2 linked regions of the Planctopirus limnophila DSM 3776 genome follow. The protein of the gene in region 2 binds, or shares a complex with, the protein of the main gene of each other region. Links are inferred from orthologs where the notes say so. Each region holds a gene or a part of one and is shown on either strand. Other genes may lie near its edges. The genes, in order: PLIM_RS08475 and trxA.

The links.
Region 1: the proteins of trxA (region 2) and PLIM_RS08475 are in contact, whole or in part, in a crystal structure (PDB 1F6M), measured with the Escherichia coli proteins. The link is inferred for Planctopirus limnophila DSM 3776 from one-to-one orthologs.

What each region holds. Positions count from the first base shown.
Region 1 is NC_014148.1:2,109,669-2,112,965, reverse strand. What follows is about bases 172-3,143. They hold PLIM_RS08475 (NAD(P)/FAD-dependent oxidoreductase), read right to left. Parts: upstream 2,197-3,143; coding sequence 1,147-2,196; downstream 172-1,146. Other genes in these bases: panB (3-methyl-2-oxobutanoate hydroxymethyltransferase), read left to right, coding at 3,137-3,143; PLIM_RS08480 (M24 family metallopeptidase), read right to left, coding at 172-1,053. In the rest of the region: more of PLIM_RS08480, read right to left, coding at 1-171; more of panB, read left to right, coding at 3,144-3,297.
Region 2 is NC_014148.1:313,159-316,244, reverse strand. The notes cover bases 174-2,934. They hold trxA (thioredoxin), read right to left. Parts: upstream 1,839-2,934; coding sequence 1,509-1,838; downstream 174-1,508. Other genes in these bases: PLIM_RS01230 (hypothetical protein), read left to right, coding at 2,378-2,934; PLIM_RS01240 (hypothetical protein), read left to right, coding at 1,089-1,349; truD (tRNA pseudouridine(13) synthase TruD), read left to right, coding at 174-941. In the rest of the region: more of truD, read left to right, coding at 1-173; more of PLIM_RS01230, read left to right, coding at 2,935-3,086. UniProt on the Escherichia coli protein: Participates in various redox reactions through the reversible oxidation of its active center dithiol to a disulfide and catalyzes dithiol-disulfide exchange reactions.

The sequences.
Region 1 (3,297 bases), 1.8 Mb from region 2 along the record:
AGCCAGCAGAGTATCCGTGCTGTCGCGAACCAGCACTGGTGGTTCGGGGTGTGCCAGACCAATTCCATGGCCGGCATGATGTCCGAAACGATCCTTCATGCCGGCTTCAATGATGGGGGCTTCAACGGCAGCGAATACATCCTTGGCAGGTCGACCCGCTTTGAGTGTTTTTTCGCCCGCCTGCTGTGCGGCCATCACGACATCATAGAGCTTCTGCTGTTCTGGAGTTGGTTCGGTCACGCAGATCGTATTGGTAAAGTCGGATCGATAACCATCCAGACAAACCGAATAATCGAGAATGTACATATCTCCCGATTGGAGAGCATAATTTGTGGGCAAGCCCCCCGACTTGGGTGTTTCTTTAGTGGCTGCTCGGAAGTCGCCGTAGACGAGCCCTGTGCGGCCAACAGCCGAAAGTGCTGCCTGCTGTACTCCCAGGTAGATATCGAGTTCAGTTCGTCCTGTCGCCACAAATTCTCTTGCAAAGGCATGGCCAGCATCACCTGCCGCCATACATTGCTTCAGCAAGGCGATTTCGTCCGCATCTTTTTGGCGACGCAGCGATCGGATCGTCGTTCCGAGATCGACAGGGAACTTATCGGGAAGGCCGTCTCCGGCTTCTCGCTTTATCGAGTGAGATTCGTGATCTAACCCCAAGACCTCGAAGGCACCCAGCGGCAGCCATTCGGCTTCGACAGCACCTACGCGACCATACAAACGATCTGCGATCTGCCTAGCCGCTTCCAGAAGCGCATGATCGCGGTTGATGACGGAATGCTGGTGGTCATACCACTTGATCATCACTTCATCATCGACCACCGGCTCCATGGCTCTCGAACGGAGGGTAAAGTTGTCGCCCAGGAGAGTGGCCTTGCCCGATCGTTCCAGCAGGAGCCAGGCACGTTCACCCGCTGAAAAACTCAACGGGTTCACAAGAAAGTTCGAGAGGTATTGAACATGCCTCGGGTCAGCGATCAGAAGCCATTCAAACCGCGAAGGGATTGTATTCCAAAGCCGTTGTCTTCGCCCGAGAACGCCATCTTTGGTCAGCATATTCATTTCCTGCAGGGGATATCCCAGTCAAAAACCGACCGGGGTTTTATTCTGAGATTTTGGAAAGCATCTTCAAACGTGGCTGGGCAAGTGCTAGTGAATTCCCTGACTGGCCAGCCAGCGTTCGGCATCGAGTGCCGACATACAACCCGTGCCGGCTGAGGTGATCGCCTGGCGATAGTAGCTGTCGGCGACATCACCAGCGGCAAACACACCTTCGACGGAAGTTTCTGTGCGGAACGGCGTCTTATAGACAACGTAACCTTTGTCGTCCGTTTCAATCTGCCCTGCAAGAAAATCGGTATTTGGTGTATGGCCGATGGCGCAGAACATCCCCGCTGCCTCGAGTGTTCGCTCGGAATCATCTTTGAGACTCTTCAGCCGCACACCAGTGACACCGTGCTGGTCATCCCCCAGAACCTCGGTGACGGCAGAGCTCCATTCGACCTGAATTTTAGGATTGTCCAGCACACGGGCCGCCATGATTTTGCTGGCGCGGAATTCATCGCGACGATGAACGAGATGAACCTTGGAAGCAAACTTGGAGAGGTAAGTTGCTTCTTCCATGGCACTGTCACCACCACCGACGACCACCAGTGGCTTATTGCGGAAGCGAGGTAACGCTCCATCGCAAACCGCACAGGCCGAGACACCATAGTTTTTAAATCGATCTTCGCTGGGCAGACCCAGATAATTGGCACGGGCTCCCGTCGCAATGATCAGCGAATGAGCTTCAACAACGGTGTCGTCAGAAGTTTTCAGCACAAAAGGCCGCTGGGAAAGATCGGCGGAAACGATATCTGCAGTGATAATCCTGGTTCCAAAGTTCACTGCCTGGGCACGCATCAGTTCCATCAGTTCCGGCCCGGTCACTCCATGGCCTGAGTGTGGTGCCATGTACTGCCGACGTTCTTTGGGAAGTGCCGTCTCCAGAAATTGTGTGAGATTGGCTGCCGGAAAGCCGGCGTAGTTTTCAACTTCGGTTGTGAGAGCGAGTTGACCCAGTGGCAGAGTCCCACGAATGCGGTTCTCTTCGGAGATGGCGCCTTCAAAAACCAGGGGTTCGAGACTAGCGCGAGCCGCATAAATTGCTGCTGACCATCCTGCCGGGCCGGAACCGATGATGACAACTCGTTCTGTCACAGCGCTACTCCACAGATCTCTTCGTCGAACTTCGTGTCAAAAGACCATCTCTAATAAGGGAACAATACAGGTGGCTGACTGTTCCATCAATCCACGGGAGTGAAATGCCCGGGAGTGATCTCGGAGCTGAGTTGGCTGGAGAACTTTTGCGGTAGGATCGGGATTCGCAGCAGGTCCAGCACTGATAGCCGTCAACTGAGAAGGGCGTCGTGCAAGCATGCTGCCCTCAGTCTTCCCGTTTCGGAATCATGCAAGCAGTTCAGTCTGGAAGGTATCAGTGTTGAGCGATGATGGCTTTGGTGAGTTGGCGTGGGCGAGCATTGGGCTGACATGAGGAGAGAAGTGAGAAATCGTGCGGGGTAGAAAGCAGAAAGGGTGACCCACTCTGAGAGAGCAGGTCACCCTTTCATAAGTAACGACAAGTGCGGGCCAACGCCTGTCGCGACTCATGCTACGCTACAATGGCACGTTCTATGCCAATTCTGAGTTTCTCAGATTGGACCGAGTTCTAGCGCTTTCGAATGCAGGAATTGTGAGATCACCCACCAGTTAACCAGTCGGTGATCGATTATCGCACAGGTGGTTGTTGCAAAATGATGCAGCAAAAATAAACACTTGGCGTTGGTCGATGTGCTAGAATATCACATGAAAAGTGTTCTTAAGAACACTTTTCTTTCGGTTTATCACATATTTTGATCGTCTGTGCATTGGTGGGTGTGGTCACTTCCTCATGTGCGGCACATTGTCGTTCATGTGATGACTTGAGGTGATGCACCACGTGTTTTGGGATTGCCGAGCCGCTGATCGCGGCGTGTCTGGCGACATTTTCAGAGTTTAAGTCTGAACTTCAGTCTGCCAAAGTTGTCTCGCTGGGGATGGTTGGCCATCATCGACGGCAGCTCTCTATGCTCTGTTCACCCATGAGATTCAAATTTTCATCATGTCGCACCATGCCCCACTCCTTCCTCACGGTCAGGCTGAAGGATCATTCACTGGCCCCAGGATGACAGTTCCCCGTTTCCAGGGAGCCAAAGCTCGCGGCGAAAAACTGGCCATGGCGACAGCCTACGACTTCCTCATGGCCAGAGCTTTTGATGAATC
Region 2 (3,086 bases):
TTCCCCGCTCAGAAATTGGCATGGCGGGGTTGAAAGACAGGCAGGCCATTACCAGGCAATGGGTTTCTGTCCCCACCCGGGCTGAAAAGCTGGTACCAGCTGTTGAGAGCGATGATTTACAGGTGCTCGAAGCCAGACGACATCGCAACAAGCTCAAGACGGGCCACTTAAAAGGGAATCGTTTTGTCGCTATTTTGAGGGGCGTTGAACCCGATCTTTCCAAAATCGATGCCATTACCCGGCAACTGCAGGCTCAAGGCTGCCCAAATTACTTCGGCATGCAGCGATTTGGGCACCAGCACTCGACGTGGAAGCTGGGCTGGCAACTGCTGCTGGGCCAGATCTCGCCACAAGATATTCCCGCCCCCAGGCGAAAGTTTCTGCTCCGACTCGCTCTCTCTGCTGTCCAATCCGGGCTGTTTAACGAGGTGCTGGCTCAGCGACTGCGGGACGGGCTTTTCTCGACAGTTCTCTGCGGCGACCTGATGGAAATTCTCCCCGCTGGTGCGAAGTTTCTGGTCACAGATGCCGCTGCTGATCAGCCGCGCTTCGACTCGTGGGAAATCTCCACCACCGGACCCATTTTTGGTGTGCGCATGCGTTCGCCTGGGGGCGAAGTTCATGCTCGCGAACTGGCGATCCTGCAGAAGTTAGTATTGACGATCGAGCACTTTCAGAAATTCTCCTCGCTGATGGAAGGAACCCGGCGGCCCTTCCGATTCTTGCCTGCAGGCCTGACCTGCGAATTGTTGCCCGCCAACAGTTCAGATCACGAAACGCCTCGCGGTGACCTCCGCGTTTCCGTCGAACTCCCTGCTGGTGCCTATCTAACGGTTCTGCTGCACGAGTTTCAGAAGTCGCCCCTGGAAGCAGCGGAGTCTCCCGATTCTGCTGGCAATTCCGAGGATGCCGACGAGATCGCCTCACAATCGGCAGATTAAGTATTCTCTTCCGCAGTGCAGCCGAAATTGCTGATGAGGCATAGTGGCAGTGATCACAGATGGTGCTCACGACCGAAATGCGCTAAGGAGTGGTGGGTTCTGGCGTCGGGCACGAACCACGACGATCTGATAAGGAGCTGGCGAATTATGATGCGAGCCGCCTTCTTTGGGCTGGGCGCCTTTGTGGCTCTGACGGGCTACTCGTTTCTCGTTGTCGATAAATTCGTCATGAGCGGCGAGCACGAAGAGCGGGCCAAAGGCTTTCGAGGCATGCTCACCTCTCCAGAAACCATCCACGAACGCACCAAAGATGTCTTTGATCCCCCCGAGTGGAGTGCGTTCGTGCTGATGTCCGTCGGCTGTGTCACCATGCTCTATGCGGCGGCACTTCCCAAGCATGGTCATTAACCTGCGGTCCAAACATGGGCACTAAGCCTCTGGCCAAGCACGGGCATTAACTCTCAGGCACCACGATTCAGCGAGTGCGTCCCTGCAAATGCAAGAACGACCCGGCCAATAGCTGGCACGGGTCGTCTATGGATCTTTCAGTCAATACCGAGCAGTCAACTACATGTTGGTTGAGATCGATCCCGCCAGCTTGGCCTTCGGAACGACACCCACGAACTTATCGACAATAATCCCACCTTTGAACATCAGCACGGTCGGAATCGAGCTGATGCCGTGCATCGAAGGAATGCGGGGGTTTTCATCGGTGTTCAGCTTGCCGATTTTGACTTTGCCAGCGTATTCCGTGGCCAGTTCATCAATGGTTGGTGCCAGCATGCGGCAAGGACCGCACCACGGAGCCCAGAAGTCGACCAGAGTCAGCGTGCTGCTGTCGAGAACTTCGGACTGAAAGTTTGCATCGGTAATTTCGAGAACGTGATCGCCAGCCATGTGCATCTTCCTTTCAACTTGTCGGCCGGTCACTTCCTGCCAACATTTACACTCAACGGAATTGATTCATAAAAAGGGCCACCCAGCCCCTGTTGTTTCGATCAAAACTTTATCACTCAGGTGACGCCAAAAACTTTTACTCAGTTGTGGGCAATCACCTTCGGCATGAACTTCAAACTGGTGAATCAGTATCTCTCCCGCCTGATGGTCACTTCGCGTCACGAAACGACCCTTAAGCTGAAGTATAGGTTCACACAAGATACTGTCAATTCGCTGCTCCTGCTGCAACTGGAGAGACCTGCTGCCCCGTTTGCCTGATCAACAAAAACGCGAGCCACTACCGCCAAATCGTTTCTTCCCAGCAACCGATCGGTTCCATTCTGCAAATTCCCCATGCAATCTGCCTGGGGGATGATCCGATCGCTCCGCCCATCCTGTTATGATTATTCGATTCACAGCTCCAAAATCACAGATACTCAACGCATCCGATTGAGCAGGGCTCTCATCAGAAATACCCTACCAGCGAAGCAACCTTACGCATGACGATCGAATCTCATTCGCAGCGACGCCAGAAATCGACAGTCAAAGCCCAGAGTGGGCAAAATCTGCCAGAAGTCGATCTTCGGGAGCGGGTCGGTCTCATGATGGCATGGCTGATGTGCCTGCTGGCTTCAATTGCTGCTGGACTCGATTTTCTCGTCGATACCTGGCAACCCAATCTGGCACTGCTGCAAGCGGGCCTGTTGCTCATTCTGCCTTTCGTCCTGAATGTCAAAGGCTCCCAGACCAACAGCCCACTTTCGCCTGCTTCCACTCCGTCGATGTTCGCCAAATGGACTCCTCTCGAAAGGGTCTACCCCCTGTGGTTCAGCCAGACCATTCTCGCTCTCATCGCTCTCGCCATGATTGGCAGTTTCGGAACGCAGCTCCTGGGAACACCACCGTGCTATCACGACGAATACAGCTATCTCTTCGGTGCCCAAACCATTGCTGGCGGGCATTGGACAGCACCAGGGCCACCTGCATTCCCGGCACTGTTTGATCAGGTCCATGTCCTCAACGAAGGGACACCTCCCGATGGCCGGATGGCGAGCCGGTATTATCCGGGCACAAGCTTATGGATATGGCCCTGGGTGATGGTCGGTATTCCGATACTGGGGCATTGGCTGGCTCAAGTCTGGCTCGTGCTGGCAACCAACCTGATCGGACGCGAACTTGGGGCACCCCGGACGGGTTTTCTCGCCGCGC